DNA from 3 places in the Bacillus sp. JZ34 genome. Region 2 is predicted to be linked to each of the others. Evidence: predicted binding sites of a transcription regulator. Region 2 holds the regulator's gene; each other region holds the start of a gene.
What was found. The regulator Rex, encoded in region 2, represses fermentation and respiration genes when NADH is low (regulators of the CRP and FNR family bind a similar motif). The targets are predictions, from matches to a motif close to TTGTGAAATATTTCACAA.

Region 1 (5,530 bases), 740 kb from region 2:
AGTCGGGCAAACAAATGAGAAATCTGCTGGATAGAAGCAGAAAATGCTCCATTGGCCTTTTAGATCTTCGTGTGTAACATCGATAAACTCACCGTTTTTGTAAGCTTTCGCTGCGAATGGTTGTACTTCTTTTCCGATTAGAGACATAATATCGTCCTCCTGAATGTAGTTTAAGAGAAATAAAAATTGTAAACTTTATTTCTCTGTAATTATTATAATTATATATAAATTATCAAGTAATAAATATTTTTTGTCAAGGGGAAAGCCCATTAATTTTTTGTTAAGTATTTCAGCTAAAGAAAAGAGTTGGAGTTTCGTAACTTTCATATAGTATGATTGGCACAAATGGTAGAGTAGTGAGAATGAAGAGTCCTAATTGAAAACGAAAAGCCGTCGGAATGACGGCTTCTTTGGCTAAACTCCTTTATATGCGGAACGGTAAATCTCAGCAAGCTCCGAAACGAGCGGCAGCTTCGGATTGGCTGTCGTACACTGATCTTCAAAGGCGCGTTCGGCCATGAGATCCACTTTGCTTTCGAATGCGGCAGCATCCACGCCGTTTTGTTTAATGCTCATCGGAATTTTAAGCTCTTTGGCGAGCGAGATAATCTCCTGGATCAGGCTTTCAACGCCTTCTGCAGTTGTTTTTGCAGGCAGGCCGAGCGTTCTGGCAATCTCCGCGTAGCGCTGATCGGCTATGAAGTGGCTGTATTTAGGAAATGCCGTGAACTTTTTCGGCTTTTCTGCATTATAGCGGATCACGTGCGGCAGAAGGATGGCGTTTGCCCGTCCATGAGCGATGTGAAACTCCGCGCCAAGCTTATGGGCTAAGCTGTGGTTGATGCCAAGGAAGGCATTGGAAAACGCCATTCCGGCAATCGTTGATGCATTATGCACTTTTTCGCGGGCCAGCTCGTCGCTGCCGTTTTTGTATGCTCTAGGCAGGTATTCGAAGATCAGCTGGATGGCCTTCATGGCCAAGCCGTCTGTATAGTCGTTAGCCATGCACGATACGTATGATTCAATTGCGTGTGTTAATACGTCCATTCCTGTGTCAGCCGTAATATGTTTCGGCACGGTCATGACAAATTGCGGGTCAATGATCGCGACGTCCGGCGTTAATTCATAGTCGGCCAGCGGATACTTCGTATTCGTTTCTTTGTCTGTAATGACAGAGAATGAAGTGACTTCAGAGCCTGTGCCTGATGTCGTCGGGATCGCGACGAATTTTGCTTTTTCGCCCAGTTTCGGGTATTTGACAATGCGCTTGCGGATGTCCAGGAATTTTTGCTTTAATCCAAAGAATTCAGCATCCGGGTGCTCATAGAACAACCACATTCCTTTTGCGGCATCCATTGCAGAACCTCCGCCGAGGGCGATGATGACATCCGGCTGGAATTTGGCCATCATGTCGACGCCGTTCATCACCGTTTCGATTGAAGGATCAGGCTCGACATCAGAAAAAATTTCACAATGAACGTAATCCGGGCGCCTTCTTAAGTAGTGTAGGACGCGGTCTACATATCCGAGTTTCACCATCCCCGGATCAGTCACAATCAACGCTTTTGAGATGTCAGGCATTTTCGCTAAATATTGGGTTGCGTGTTTTTCAAAATAGATTTTTGGAGGAACTTTAAACCACTGCATATTGACATTCCTTTTCGCCACTTTTTTCGTGTTGATTAAATGAACAGCTCCAACGTTTGACGAGACGGAGTTTCCGCCATATGTGCCGCATCCGAGTGTTAAAGAAGGCATATAGGCGTTGTAAATGTCGCCGATCGCCCCTTGTGACGACGGTGCATTGACGATGATCCGCCCGGCTTTCATCCGTAATCCGAATTCTTTAACGGCTTCTTGATCGTTCGTATGAATTACCGCCGAGTGGCCGGTTCCACCGAACGCGAGCATGTCTTCGGCGCGTTTTAATCCCTCTTGAATTCCGCTGACTTTGTAGCACGCTAAAACAGGGCTCAGTTTTTCCCTGGAAAGCGGGTAATCCGGACCTACGCCTTCTAATTCGGCGATGAGGATTTTTGTATCTTGAGGCACTTTGACACCGGCCATTTCAGCGATTTTGAATGCCGGCATGCCGACGATATCAGCGTTTACCGCGCAAGTATTTTCATTGATGACCAATTTCTCGACCTTTGATTTTTCGGTTTCATTTAAGAAATAGCAGTTGTTTCTTGTCATTTCGACTTTGACGTCTGAGTAGATGTCTTTGTCTATGATGACGGCCTGCTCTGATGCGCAAATCATGCCGTTGTCAAATGTTTTGGATAAGATCAGATCATTGACGGCTTGCTTCAGGTTGGCAGACTTCTCGATGTAGCACGGAACGTTTCCAGGTCCGACACCAAGGGCCGGTTTTCCGGAGCTGTACGCTGATTTCACCATGCCGGCGCCCCCTGTTGCGAGGATCAGGGAAACGTTCGGGTGGGTCATTAAGGCTTGAGTTGCATTCAGCGAAGGCGTTTCAATCCATTGGATACAGTTGTCTGGTGCTCCTGCTTTGACGGCTGCGTTCCGAAGGATTCTCGCCGCTTCGCGGCTGCATTTTTGGGCCGATGGATGGAAAGCAAACACGATAGGGTTTCTTGTTTTGATCGCTATCAGGGACTTGAACATTGTAGTGGAAGTAGGGTTGGTCACCGGCGTCACGCCGGCGATGACACCGACAGGCTCCGCGATTTCAATGACTCCGTCGTGTTCGTTTTCATTGATGATGCCCACTGTTTTATCGTATTTGATATGATGGTAGACATACTCTGTGGCAAACATGTTTTTAATGATTTTATCTTCATAAACGCCGCGCTTCGTTTCTTCGACGGCAAGTTTGGCGAGAGGCATGTGCTGATCAAGGCCGGCAAGCGCCATCTGTTTGACGATCTCATCAATCTGCTCCTGATCAAAGCTGCGGAATTCTTCCAATGCCTTTAGGCCTTTTTCGACTAGCTGATCAACCATGGTTGAGGCATTTTGCTTTTGTTTCATTTCCTTTTCTTCGATTGCCATTGTAAACCCTCCAGTGAATGAATAGGAATTTGATTACAACAGGATGTTCAGGGATGAATGATGCGGACATTGTTTGTGAAACATTTCACAAGTGGAGTTAAAAAATTTTATCCCTGAAGCGGATATCTGGTTTATTTTGGTATCAGTCCTCCTTTTCTGTGGCTGAATTTATCATATCACGAATTTGAAGTATGAGTTTGTGAAATGTTGAACAAAGTATGAAATTCATTCTTGAGTAAAATAAGAATGCACCCCGAGGTCCGGGGTGCAGCTTTTAATACCAGTCCGTATGAAACACGCCTTCCATATCCGTCCGCTCATACGTGTGAGCGCCGAAATAATCGCGCTGCGCCTGCAGCAGGTTTGCGTTTGAGCGGCCCGTCCGGTAGCCGTCGTAATAGGAGAGGGCGGTGCTCAGGCACGGGAATGAGATGCCTGAGCTGATGCCTTCGCAGACGACCTTTCGCAAGCCGGACTGGTATTCTTTTAGTTTTTCAGCGAAGTCAGGTGCGACCAGCAGGTTGGACAGGTCCGGCTGTTTGTCGAACGCTTCGCTGATGAGATTTAAAAATTGTGCGCGGATGATGCAGCCGCCGCGGAAGATGAGGGCGATGTCCTTTAACGGCAGGTTCCATCCGTTCAGGTCAGACGTCATTTTATATTGAGCGAAGCCTTGGGCATAGGCGCAGACTTTCCCCATGTATAACGCCTGTCTGACGCGGTCGATCCACACGTTCTGATCCAGGGGCCGTTCTTCTGTTTCAGGGCCGGCCAATACGTTTTCGGCAGCTGTCCGTTCGTCTTTTAATGATGACAGGTAACGGGCAAACAGGGATTCCGTGATAATCGATGATGGAATGCCGTTGTCGATGGCCTGCAGGCTCGTCCATTTGCCCGTGCCTTTTTGGCCGGTTTTGTCGAGGATGGCGTCGATGAGCGGAGCGCCCGTTCGCTCATCCTTTTTCCTCAGGATCTCTGCCGTGATTTCGATTAAATAGCTTTTCAGCTCTCCTTGATTCCACGTGTCGAAAATGTCAGCGATTTCATCTATCGGCAAAAGAAGCTTTTCTCTTAAAAATGTATACGCTTCAGCGATAAGCTGCATGTCTGCGTATTCGATGCCGTTGTGCACCATTTTGACAAAATGCCCCGCGCCTTTTGGACCGATGTAGACACAGCATGGATCTCCTTCTACTTGGGCGGCGATTTTTGTGAGAATCGGAGCTGCTTTTTCGTAGACGTCCCGATCTCCGCCGGGCATAATGGATGGGCCTTTTAAAGCGCCGACTTCGCCGCCGGAAATGCCGATTCCCAAGTAGCCGATACCTTTCGCTTTCAAACTATCATATCTTCGTTCCGTATCTTCGTAGTGGGAGTTGCCGCCGTCCATGATGACATCCCCTTCTTCAAGCAGAGGAACGAGCGAGTCGATAACAGAATCAACCGGTTTGCCTGCTGTGACCATAAGAAAGATTTTTCTCGGTTTTTCTAAAGACTTTACGAAATCTTCAAGTTCATAGTACGGCTTGACTGTTTGGCCTCCCGTTTTTTGGACGAGTTGATCGGTTAAATCCCTTGTGTAGTTATAGACGGCGACTTGTTCGCCTTTGCTTGCCATGTTCAGGGCGATATTGCTCCCCATGACTCCCAAACCTATGACACCGATTGTATTGCGCATGTAATACCTGCTCCTTCATTTAAGACTTTTTTATACAAATAGGCTTAACAATAAAGTAAATCCTAATCCGGCCACCGCGATAATGGTTTCAAGCAGTGTCCAGGTGGCAAATGTCTCTTTCATGCTTAGTCCGAAATACTCTTTGAACATCCAGAAGCCTGCGTCATTGACATGGGAAGCGATTACACTTCCGGCCCCTGTTGCAAGCACAACCAGCGCAAGATTGACATCGCTTTGTCCAAGCATCGGAAGAACGAGTCCGGTTGTGCTTAATGCAGCAACTGTCGCGGATCCTAAGGAGATGCGCAGAATTGCGGCGATGACCCAGGCGAGCAAGATCGGCGACATGGCTGTTCCTTTGAATAACTCAGCTACATAGTCGCCTACTCCGCCATTGATCAAGACTTGTTTGAAGGCGCCGCCGCCCCCGATGATCAAGAGCATCATTCCGATTTGTGTAATGGCGGTTGAACAGGAATCCATCACTTGTTTGATCGGGATCTTTCTGGCGATCCCCATCGTATAGATCGCGACCAACAGGGAGATGACCATCGAAGTCGAGGCATTCCCGATTAAGCGAACAGCTGCCAGCAGGCTGTTGTCTGCAAGACCCATCGTTTCTTGAATAAGCGTAATAACAGTCGAAATAGACATGATAATGACCGGAAGCATAGCTGTGAAGACGCTGATGCCGAAGCCGGGCGTCTCTTCAAGCTTGAACGTTTTCTGCTCACCGAGTGAAGCGATGCTGCCCATTTTCTCAAATGATTGCGGGACGATTTTTTTCGCCAGTTTCGTAAATAAAGGTCCGGCCAAAAGAACGGTTGGAATTGC
Region 2 (5,530 bases):
ATAATTGTCTCGTTTTTATTTATGACTTAGCCGATAACAGCTAAAATGTCGCTTTCACGCAAGATTAAGTAGTCAGTACCTTCATATTTCACTTCGGTACCTGCATATTTTGAGAAGATGATGCGGTCGCCTGTTTTCACTTCTAATGCAACGCGCTCTCCGCTCTCTAACACACGGCCTGAACCGGCTGCAACCACTTTACCCTCTTGTGGTTTTTCTTTTGCGGAGTCAGGAAGTACGATTCCGCTGGCAGTTTTTTCTTCAGACTCAACGAGCTCAATGACAACGCGATCACCTAATGGCTTTAACAATGAAACAACCTCCTCAATATTTTCATATGTAATTTTAGCACTCGCACTCGGTGAGTGCTAACACAATTCTTATAATAAAGAATCTCCCAGGCAATTTCAAGTGATAAGGTCAAATTTTTTTGCGCTTACATTTCTCCGCATGTCCTTATCATCCTATAATTTAAAAAGAGTGTGTTACAATAAACATAGTCTGAATTAGATTTTTAGAAAAGGAGTACATAAAGCTTGAGAAAACAATACTGGTTTATTATATTGGCATACGTTCTCATGCAATTGTCGGCCGCTGTCGGCTTGCCTCTTCTTTACTTTTTGGGAGTGGGCAAAGGACAGCCAAAGGCTGAAGCCCAGCTTACATTGACAGGCGTCTGGTCTGTCATCGCGTTTACCCTCTGTCTCGTTATCGTGCTGCTGATTTTGCGGACGGTGCCGAAGACGACGCTTCGCAACCGCCCGAAAGCATCGGTTGGAGCGTCAATCGGATGGGCGGTAGCCGGCGTTTTTCTCGCTTTGTTTTCGCAGTCAATTGCCGCTTCGATCGAAATGTACTTGTTCGGGGTCAACCCGGAATCGGAAAATACGCAGCGGATCATGGAAATCATCACCGCATTGCCGCTGATGGTGTTTGTCTCTTCTGTATTTGGTCCGATTCTTGAAGAAATCATTTTCAGAAAGATCATTTTCGGTGCAATCTATGAGAAAACGAATTTTTTCATTGCCGCTTTGTTCAGTTCGGTGCTCTTCTCGGTCGTCCATTTGGATTTCAGCCATCTGCTCATTTATACAGCAATGGGATTCACATTCTCCTTTTTATATGTCAGAACCAACCGGATTATCGTGCCTATTTTCGCCCATGTCGCCATGAATACGCTCGTCGTCTTACTGCAGACATTCCGGGAGCCTATTGAAGAATATTTGAAACACGCCGAGAAAATGCAAATGATTATTGGAGGATTTCTATGATGAGAAGCCCTAAATTCTGGGGAGCGATTTATTTATTAACGGGTGTGCTGTTTACATATCTGGCGGCAACCTCGCCCGGAAGCATGTGGTCTTTTTACACGATCCTGCTGATGCTTTTCGCAGCCTATAATATCAGCATTTCCTTTAAAATGTTCGCCCTGGCCGGCAAGATGAAACGAAAAGATCAATAGCCTTTTTTGTGAAGGAAAAGAGCCATTCTGAAAAAGAATGGCTCTTATTTTGTATGGTCGTTCAAAAACGCTTGATTTTCCTCTTGAATCATTGTTTTTTGCGCCTGCCTGTAGGATATTCTTGAAATCACGATACTGATTTCATAAAGAATGAGCAATGGCACTGAGACCATTAAATGCGACAAAAGCTCAGGCGGTGTAATGAGCGCCGCGATGACGAACAACACAAAATATGCGTATTTTCTGATTTTCGCCAAAAACATCGGCGTCACGAGGCCGAGCCTTGTGATAAACATGATGACCACAGGCATCTGAAACAATAAGCCAAAAGGAAGCGTCAACTGAAGCAGAAACTGAAAATATTCGTGTATTCCGATGACCTGGTTGACATTCAGATCATCTGAGACTCTCGTCATAAAGTCCACGACAAACGGAAATAAAATAAAGTAAGAAAAGGCAATGCCGCCTAAAAAAAGAATAATCGATATCGGAATATAGCTGAGCGTCACTTTTCGTTCTTTTTCATACAGCCCCGGGCTAATGAAAGCCCACAGCTGGTATAAAACAAGCGGCGAAGTCAAGACGGCGCCGATGATGAAAGCGAACTGCACGTACACAAATAAAGGATCGGTCAGCTTGAACGCGTTGAGCGTCAGCAGCTTCGCTTCATCCGTCTGCTGCAGATAGATAATCAGCGGCTTTGCCAATAAAAAGCCTGCCACAACAAATAAAACAAAAAAGAAAAAAGTGATCACAAGCCGTCTGCGTAGTTCTGTGATATGTTCTATCAGCGACATTTCTCTTTCCTTCATAAATGTCATCCTATCCTACTGATCTTCTTTCTTTTTATCGGAATCGTCGTCAGCCAAACCTTTTGTCGCATTCTTAAACTCCCTCAGCGTGTTTCCCGCTGCTCTTCCCAGCTCGGGAAGTTTTTTCGGGCCGAATATCAAAAGCGCCACCACGACAATTAAAATAAAGCTTCCAGGACCGATTGGCATAAAGCCTGCCCCCTTTCCTTTATTTTTCGTTTTCCGTTTTACTTTTCCTGCATTGAATAATGTTTCATGAAATACACCAGCGACTGAAGTTCAACCGCCAAATCTATATGATGAATGCGAATGTGTTCCGGCACATTCAAGCGGGCCGGCGTGAAATTAAGAATGCCTTTAATGCCAAGCTCCACCAGCCTGTCTGTAATCGACTGTGCGGCTTGAGCCGGTACCGTCAAAATGGCGACGGGGATATCATCCGTCATATGCTCTTCAAGTCTATTCAGATCATAGACGGGAACACCGCCGACCTCGGTTCCGATTTTTTCCTCATTGATGTCAAACGCCATGGCGATTTTTGTATTATTATTTTTGATAAAATTGTAATGGAGAAAGGCTGTCCCCAAATTCCCCACGCCAATGAGCGTTACGTTCGTCATTTCATCCTGATCAAGCGTCTTTCTGAAAAAGGACAGCAAATAATTGACATTGTAGCCGTATCCTTTTTTTCCGAGCGCGCCGAAGTACGAGAAGTCCCTGCGGATGGTCGCAGAATCGACTTTGACGGCATCGCTCAGCTCAGCGGAAGATACACGCTGTTTTCCGGATGCATGAAGGTTTTTTAAAAAACGATAATATAATGGCAACCGTTTCGCTGTCGCTTGCGGAATTTTTGAATGATCCATGTTCATAAACTAATCCTCCATGTCTACATCAGCTTTTTCCCTTTTATAGTCACCGTTTTTCCCGCCTGTCTTTTCGAGAAGAAAGGTCGGTCCTATCACCATTCCCTTATCCGCCGCTTTGCACATGTCATATACGGTCAGCGCACATACGGAGGCCGAAGTTAACGCTTCCATTTCCACACCTGTGCTCCCTTTGGTCTTCACTTTAGATTGAATATGCAGGATGCTCTTCTGTTCTTTCTCCTCCCAGCGAAAGGCGATGTCGACTCCTTTCAGAGCGATCGGATGGCACATCGGGATGATGGCGGATGTCTGTTTTGCGGCCATGATTCCGGCCACTTGCGCCACCGACAATACATCGCCTTTTCCGATTTCCCGGTTTTTGATTTTTTCATGTACTGTTCGATTCATAGACACGCTTGAAACAGCCGCAGCTGTGCGTACTGAAGCTTCCTTTTCGCTTATATCAACCATCTTGGCTCTGCCTTGTTCATTAAAATGTGTAAACTCATTCATGTTCTGAACTCTCCTTATAACGATCATACACTATTTTTTTCATTCTGTCTTTTTCTTTGGCTAAAATCTTCCAGACTTCACTTAATTGTTTGCTGACTGCGCAGTGATAGGCTACACTTAAAATAGCAGACAAGAGGTGAAAGATCATGATGATTTTACAAGTGAACCAACTTTCAAAATCGTTTGGAGCCGATACGATTTTAACGAATATAAAACTCGAAGTCAGATCTCGGGACCGGATTGCGATCGTCGGACGCAACGGCGCCGGAAAATCGACTCTTCTAAAGATTATCGCAGGAAAACTTTCATATGAAAAGGGGGACATCATCAAGCCGAAAGATTTGACGATGGGCTACCTTGACCAGCATTCCGGCCTCGATTCCAAGCTGACGCTCAAAGAGGAATTGCTGTCGGTATTTGATTTTCTAAAAAAAATGGAAAAAGAAATGCGCGCGATCGAGGAAAAGATGGCGCAGGCCGGACCGGACATGCTTGAATCATTGATGAAGACGTATGACAGGCTTCAGCAGGAGTTCAAGGACAAAGGCGGCTACCAATATGAGGCAGAGGTCAGATCCGTCATGCACGGGCTCGGCTTTGCGGGGTTTGACGACTCCGTCCGCGTCCAGGACTTAAGCGGAGGTCAAAAAACAAGGCTTGCCCTCGGAAAAATGCTTTTGACAAAACCCGACCTCCTCATTTTGGACGAACCGACAAACCACTTGGATATCGATACCCTGACATGGCTTGAACAATATTTGCAAAATTACAGCGGAGCGATTTTAATCGTTTCCCATGACAGGTACTTTCTTGACAAAGTGGTTACCCAAGTTTACGAGATCAGCCGGTCCCAAAGCAAAAAATATACCGGGAACTACAGCTCTTATCTCCAATTAAAAGCCGAACAGCTGGAAAAGGAAACAAAGCTTTATGAAAAGCAGCAGGACGAAATCGCCAAGCTGCAGGAGTTCGTCGACCGGAATCTGGCCAGAGCTTCGACGACGAAACGGGCGCAGAGCAGACGAAAGCAGCTTGAACGGATGGAGATCATGGATAAACCGCTCGGAGATGAAAAGTCGGCGTCTTTCCGCTTTGAAATTACAAGGCAAAGCGGAAACGATGTACTGCGGGTGGAAGACTTGACAGTAAGCTATCAGGAGCAGCCCCCGCTGCTCCGTTCATTGAACTTTCGCATTACCCGCGGGGAAAGCGTTGCACTGGTCGGACCGAACGGAATCGGCAAGTCAACCCTTTTAAAAGCATTGATTCAAAAGCTGCAGCCGGTATCGGGAACAATCGCGACAGGCTCCCATGTCTCAATCGGCTACTATGACCAGGAACAGGCTGAATTGACGTCGTCAAAACGCGTGCTTGACGAGCTTTGGGACGATTATCCGGAAATGAATGAAAAGGATATCCGGACCTGCCTCGGCAACTTCCTGTTTTCGGGAGAAGACGTATTAAAACCTGTACACGCGTTAAGCGGCGGCGAAAAAGCAAGGCTTGCCCTCGCCAAGCTGATGCTCCAAAAAGCGAACTTCCTTATTCTTGATGAGCCGACAAACCATCTCGACCTGGACAGCAAGGAAGTCTTGGAGAACGCTTTGATCGATTACCCGGGAACGATATTATTTGTGTCCCATGACCGCTATTTTATCAACCGGATCGCGACAAAAGTACTGGAGCTTTCCCGCGACAAAGCAGAAGAATATTTAGGCGACTACGATTATTACACAGAAAAAAAAGCGCAGCAGCTTGAACTGAAAGAACTAGAAAAACAGACGGAAGAGCATCAGAAAAACGCTTCCGAAAAACCTGGCGCAAAAAAGAGCTATGAGGAAGAAAAAGAGCTGAAAAGAAAAGAACGCCAGCGG
Region 3 (5,530 bases), 1.4 Mb from region 2:
TTTCTTCGGGGGTAATGCCTTCTTCCTTCATTAACGCCTGTTCCAGCTGAGCGATTTCTTCAGCATTGACTGAACCGAACGCCTTTTCAAACCGTTTTTTGACGTCGGCAAGCGGTTTTCCTTTATGAAGGTCGATGATGATTTCTTTCAGAAGCTGCTTTTTTTCCTCTGGCAGACCTTGCTGCGTTTCCCGGTTGTTAATCATTTCGCTCATTGTTTTTCTCCTTTCCAAACGGGGTCAAATCCGTGCGCTTTCAATATGTCTAAGACATGCGGCCATTCGATTTGCATCATTCGTGCGCCTTTCGGAATCGTCACGATACGCCCGGCTGTTTCCAGCATGCCGGGCTTCGTTATGTTTTTAAACCCGGCTTCCTTCATCACGGCTTTTAGTTCAGGATGCAATGTGCAAAGTTCGTATACGGAATCGTTCAAATCAATTTTTTTATTATGCAGAGGGATCACATCCTTTGATAGTGATGATCATTCTCATCTATACCGTAATACAAGTATGCTGAAAAAAATGTGACGTACATCACATTTTTCAGCGCAAAGCCTTCGGAATATAAATACAGCTCGGGTCGCTTTCCAGATAATCGCCTGTCAGAGCATAGGCACGTGAGCGCGAACCGCCGCACACATGGCGGAATTCACAGACGCCGCATTTTCCTTTAAATCCGTCCGGATTTCGCAAATCCTTAAAGATCGGTGATTCGCGATAAATCTCAGCCAGCGGCTGTTCGCGGATGTTTCCGGCTTTAAACGGCAGGAGTCCGCTTGGATATACATCGCCGATATGGGAGATAAACATAAAGCCGTTGCCATCGTTCACACCTTTCGGAGCCCGGCCCAATCCGCCGATCGCATCCATTTTCCCTTTCTGCAATGCGTGTTCATAACGGATTTTCATGTTGGGGTCTTTCGCTTCCCGCATTTTTTGTTGAATAACGACCCGTCGGTAGTGCTGGGCTGCTGTCGTTTTGATGTCAAAAGGCGCTTCTTTTGCCAAACGGCTGAGCCAAAGAAAGACTTTTTCATGGTCCACCGGCGAAATCATATCTTCCCGCTTCGCGCGGCCTGTCGGGACGAGAAAAAATACACTCCATAATACACAGTTCAATTCTTCGATCAGCTTTGCCATTTCATCCAGGTAATCGATGTTATAAGCGGATATAACGGTATTAATCTGCAGAGGCAGATGGCATTCATGAATGTAGCGTATGGCCTTCATGGTCAGGTCAAAGGAACCGTCCGTTCCTCGAAAATGATCATGAATCTCTCGGGTTGGGCCGTCCAAGCTGAACGCCCATCGGGATAAGCCGATTTCTTTTGCTGATTGAATCGCTTCTCTTGTAACATTCGGCGTAGCACTCGGGGTCATGGAGACGCGAACCCCTTTTTGGACGGCATACTCAATAATGGCGAATACGTCGTCTCTCATTAAAGGGTCACCCCCTGTCAGCACGAGGAGGGGATTGTCCATCGCATGAATTTGATCAATTAAATCTTTTCCCTCTTTCAGGGTGAGCTCCCGCGGATCGCGTTTATTTTGAGCCGATGCCCGGCAATGAAGGCACTTGAGCTCGCACGCTCTTGTCAGCTCCCAAATGACGATAAACGGAGACTTGTCGAAATCGCAATGTATCATCTTTCATCTGTCCTTTCGTTTGCATTCATGTGTATCGTAGCGGAAATGAAAAAGAAAAAAAGTTAAGTAGATCACATTTAGAAAAGGAAGGGAAAGAAGGGGGAGGCCCTTCTCACGCGTCGTCTTCTGCGGAGGAGTTGAGGTAACGCAAAAAAAGCTGGTAGGAAAAATACAAATTCTGCTGAAGCAGCATGAGAAAGTTCGTCTGTAATTGGCGGTTATAAGTCATCATTTTTTTGAAAGTATGAAATGGAATTTCAAGTACGGCGGTTTCTGCGGCAGTGTTGACTGAAATAAACGGAGATACGAAAGGTTCGCCTTTTTGATCAATAGGGAAAACATCGCCTTTTTCCCACTCGGCGATCGTTCGGGATTCTTCTGGAAGTCTTCTGTCAGAAAAATGAACTTCCCCTTTTAAAACAAAATAGACGGATTGCGAATGAAGGAACGATCGCGAATGCTGAGATGGCTGGATATCGATCACCTTCCCGTTTTTCAGCAGCCTTTTGATGATCGGAAGGGGTACCCCGAGAAACATAGGAAGATTTTTCAGAAACAATAAGTAGTCAAACCGGTCCATGGTATATCCTCCTTCTATATATTAGCATTTAGTATAAAGCGCCGGGCTGGAGGGCGCAGTGATTTATTTCACACGCCTGTATGCAAAATGTCACTGTGTAAAAAAGACGAAACTTTTATAATGTAATAGAAAAGAAGGGAGGATTCGTGATGAAAGTGTTCATACCGAAGCAGCACGGCGCCTGGGCGATGCTTGTCATCCCGTTTGTTCTCGGCATGTTCGCCGGGGGCGCGGATGTAAAGCATATTCCGCTGTTCTGCGGATGGCTGTTTCTATATCTAGCGGCATTTCCGGCTACGATGATGGTGAAGAAGAAAAATATCGTTTACTATCAAAAATGGGTTCTCATCTACGGCATTCCGGCCATCGTTTTCCTGCTTATTTCGGTCTGGCTGGAGCCGCGGCTCGTTTTTCTAGGGCTGCCGCTGTTTCCGCTCTTTCTCATCAATCTTTATTATGCGAAAAGAAACAACGACAGGGCGCTTTTAAATGATATTGCTGCAATCCTTGTTTTCAGCGCGGGCGGGCTTGCAAGCTTCTGGATGGGAGCGGGGAAGCTTGATGGTGAAGCATTGTTTGTTTTTATCCAGTCCGCTTTGTTTTTCACAGGGAGCGCCTTTTATGTCAAGTCGATGATCCGCGAAAAGAAAAACAATCGGTTTAAACTTTATTCATGGGGATACCACGTATTCCTGCCGTTCATCTCGCTGGCCGCGGGGGCAGGATGGGCCGTGCTTGGTGTAGTGCCGAGCAGTTTCAGAGCGTGGTTTTTACATGGAAGGAAACTGTCGATTAAGACAATCGGAATCTCAGAGCTGGTGAATGCCTGTTTCTTTATGGCCGTGTTGATCGTTTTTCTGCTGCAAACGTAAAAAACAAGGACACTGTGCTTCATGTCCTTGTTTGTTTTCGTTTTTTCAGTCGATATTGCAGATGTCGAGCGGGCAGTTTTCACAGTCGATTTCGCGTTTTAAATAGTTGAGCTGATGAATGACGATTTTTCCCGATTCCTCAATTGAAATGACACCGTTCTTCCGGAGGTCGCTCAGCATGCGGTTGATGCTCTCCCTTGCGGCGGCGCAGAATTTCGCCAAGTCCTGGTTCGTCAGCACAATATTGATGAGAATCCCGTCGCTTCTTGTGATGCCGTAGCTGTTTGCGAGACGGATCAAGGTGGAGTAGAGCGCGCCTTTTTTACCATTCAGCAAAAGGTCGCGGATTTTCGATTGAATCTTTCGCAAATGCGTGCTCATCCATTTCATAAACTCAAACGTCATTGCACCGTTTTGAATGAGTTCTTTTTCAAGCTTATCTTTATTGATGACCAACACTTCGCCATCAGAGAGGATCTTTGCGCTCAGCATATATTTCGCATCTTCTGTAAAAAGCGTAAGCTCCCCGACAATATCATTTTTTTTGCACATTCTGAGTGTCAGTTCTTTGCCATCGGACGTCAATTTGCCGATTTGGACAAGTCCCGACTGAATAAGATACAGTTCCTCCGCATCCATCCCTTCTTGAAAAAGGAATGTGTCCTGCCTGATTTTTCGTCGTGTACTGATTGATTCCAGCAAGTGATGCAGATCGTCTGAGAGCAAATCTGTGTCTGATTTTCTAACAGAAATATTCATTGAGCGTCACCCCTTTAGCAGTTCTTATTTTAACGTTAAATAAGGCTGAGTGACCTTTTAAATATAAACAATATTGTGAACTTATGAATAAAGTCCCAAAAAAGAGCCTGAGCACATCAGCTCAAGGCTCCTTTTGCAGGAAAGGTTTATAAATGGTTCGTCTTCGTTTTGGTCGATGTTTTGCTCACTTCCTGAAAATACATCCAGACCACGATCACAAAGCTGGCAAGGGCTGCTTCTGACAGCGCCATGAATCCGATCGCATAATGGCCGGTTGCCTGAAAAACGCTTGACAGGATGAGTGGCGGGAAGAATCCTCCCAAGCCGCCCATCGCTGATACAATCCCATTGACGATGCCGGCCTGATTTGAAAAATAAAGCGGCACAAGCTTAAAGATGATCCCGTTTCCAAGACCGGCGCACACGGCAACGGTTAATACCCCAAATCCGTAAAGTCCGAGGCTGGGTGAAAAGGCCAATAAAATCCCTGACAAGGTACAGCCGGCAAATACATACATCAACAGCTTCAGCGGGTTGAATTTGTCCGCGAGCCAGCCGCCGACAGGCCTCAGAAAAGTTGCGACAGCGATAAATCCGGCGGTTCTAAGCCCTGAATCAACGGGATCAAGCCCGAAGTGATTAACAAGAAAGTTCGGAAGATAAATCGTAAACGCGACGAAAGATCCGAATGTAATGAAGTAAAACAAGCTTAAAAACCATAATGTCTGATTTCGGTAGACTGCCTTCATTTGCTCTGTTACAGAAACCGTCACTTTTGTTTCTTTTCGATCTCCAAGGATAAAGTTCAATAAAGCGAATACGGCGACTAACACGATGTACATCCGCACCGTATTTTCCCACCCGGCTGTCTTTGCTACGACAGGAGCGGCAAACGTGGTAATCGCTGTACCGACGTTCCCGGCGCCGTAGATCCCATTGACAAACCCGTGTTTTTCTTTAGGGTAGTATTTCGGCAATGATGTGACCCCGATGGAAAAGACCGCTCCGCCGATGCCGAGGAAGAATCCGCCAAGGATCAAGTCGAACAGCGAATCGGCTGTGCTGATCCAAAAAATCGGGAACAGAAGCAGCACAAAGCTGATCATGAATGTGATTCTCGCACCAAATCTGTTTGTGTAGTATCCCAGCGGAATCCTCAGAAGCGAGCCGAGTATGACCGGAATGGCCGTGACAAGGGATATCTCGCTGTCTGTCAGGGCGATGTCCTGCTTAATGTGGGGCATTAAAGAGGAAATCAACACCCAAACCATAAATCCTGCGACTAAACTAAATGACTGCAGCGGTAATTGTATTTTTTGACGATTTACCATTGCGTTTTTGCTCCTTTCAAAGGGAAAAATGAATAAATCAATCAGCATGTTTATCTTACAAAAAGTCTTTTAAAAACATTGTGAATTACGTCACACGGTCATTCGTTTGATTCGTGTTTAATATCGGTAAGTGAGGGATAGTAAACGGATGTAAAAAATAAATGGTTCATTTGCGGACTTTTTCGTTTATCATGAAAATAAAAAAAGGAGTGCCGCTTTTATGTTTATAAAGCTTACGCAAGAAGAAAAGCAAGCGATCATCGAGGAAATCAAACGCTTTTATGTTGAAGAAAGGGGAGAAGAGGTTGGAGACATCGCGGCGATTCAAATGTTTGAATTC

Region 1: the regulator Rex is predicted to act here: its motif matches at 3,092-3,109, upstream of adhE (bifunctional acetaldehyde-CoA/alcohol dehydrogenase).
Region 3: the regulator Rex is predicted to act here: its motif matches at 2,285-2,302, upstream of M1D90_RS11600 (YwiC-like family protein).

Annotation. Positions count from the first base shown of each region.
Region 1 is NZ_CP096403.1:66,459-71,988, forward strand. Features, by position in the region: gene ahpC (alkyl hydroperoxide reductase subunit C) at 1-147, opposite strand, end outside; gene adhE (bifunctional acetaldehyde-CoA/alcohol dehydrogenase) at 415-3,018, opposite strand; gene gnd (decarboxylating NADP(+)-dependent phosphogluconate dehydrogenase) at 3,293-4,696, opposite strand; gene M1D90_RS00385 (GntP family permease) at 4,727-5,530, opposite strand, start outside.
Region 2 is NZ_CP096403.1:3,723,885-3,729,414, forward strand. Features, by position in the region: gene groES (co-chaperone GroES) at 27-311, opposite strand; gene M1D90_RS18940 (CPBP family intramembrane glutamic endopeptidase) at 537-1,271, shown strand; gene M1D90_RS18945 (YdiK family protein) at 1,271-1,462, shown strand; gene tatC (twin-arginine translocase subunit TatC) at 1,507-2,283, opposite strand; gene M1D90_RS18955 (twin-arginine translocase TatA/TatE family subunit) at 2,290-2,463, opposite strand; gene M1D90_RS18960 (redox-sensing transcriptional repressor Rex) at 2,502-3,146, opposite strand; gene moaC (cyclic pyranopterin monophosphate synthase MoaC) at 3,150-3,656, opposite strand; gene M1D90_RS18970 (ABC-F family ATP-binding cassette domain-containing protein) at 3,803-5,530, shown strand, end outside.
Region 3 is NZ_CP096403.1:2,319,255-2,324,784, reverse strand. Features, by position in the region: gene M1D90_RS11620 (DUF438 domain-containing protein) at 1-214, opposite strand, end outside; gene M1D90_RS11615 (DUF1858 domain-containing protein) at 211-435, opposite strand; gene M1D90_RS11610 (TIGR04053 family radical SAM/SPASM domain-containing protein) at 545-1,648, opposite strand; gene M1D90_RS11605 (cyclic nucleotide-binding domain-containing protein) at 1,761-2,228, opposite strand; gene M1D90_RS11600 (YwiC-like family protein) at 2,378-3,100, shown strand; gene M1D90_RS11595 (Crp/Fnr family transcriptional regulator) at 3,146-3,859, opposite strand; gene M1D90_RS11590 (nitrate/nitrite transporter) at 4,006-5,190, opposite strand; gene M1D90_RS11585 (DUF2164 domain-containing protein) at 5,411-5,530, shown strand, end outside.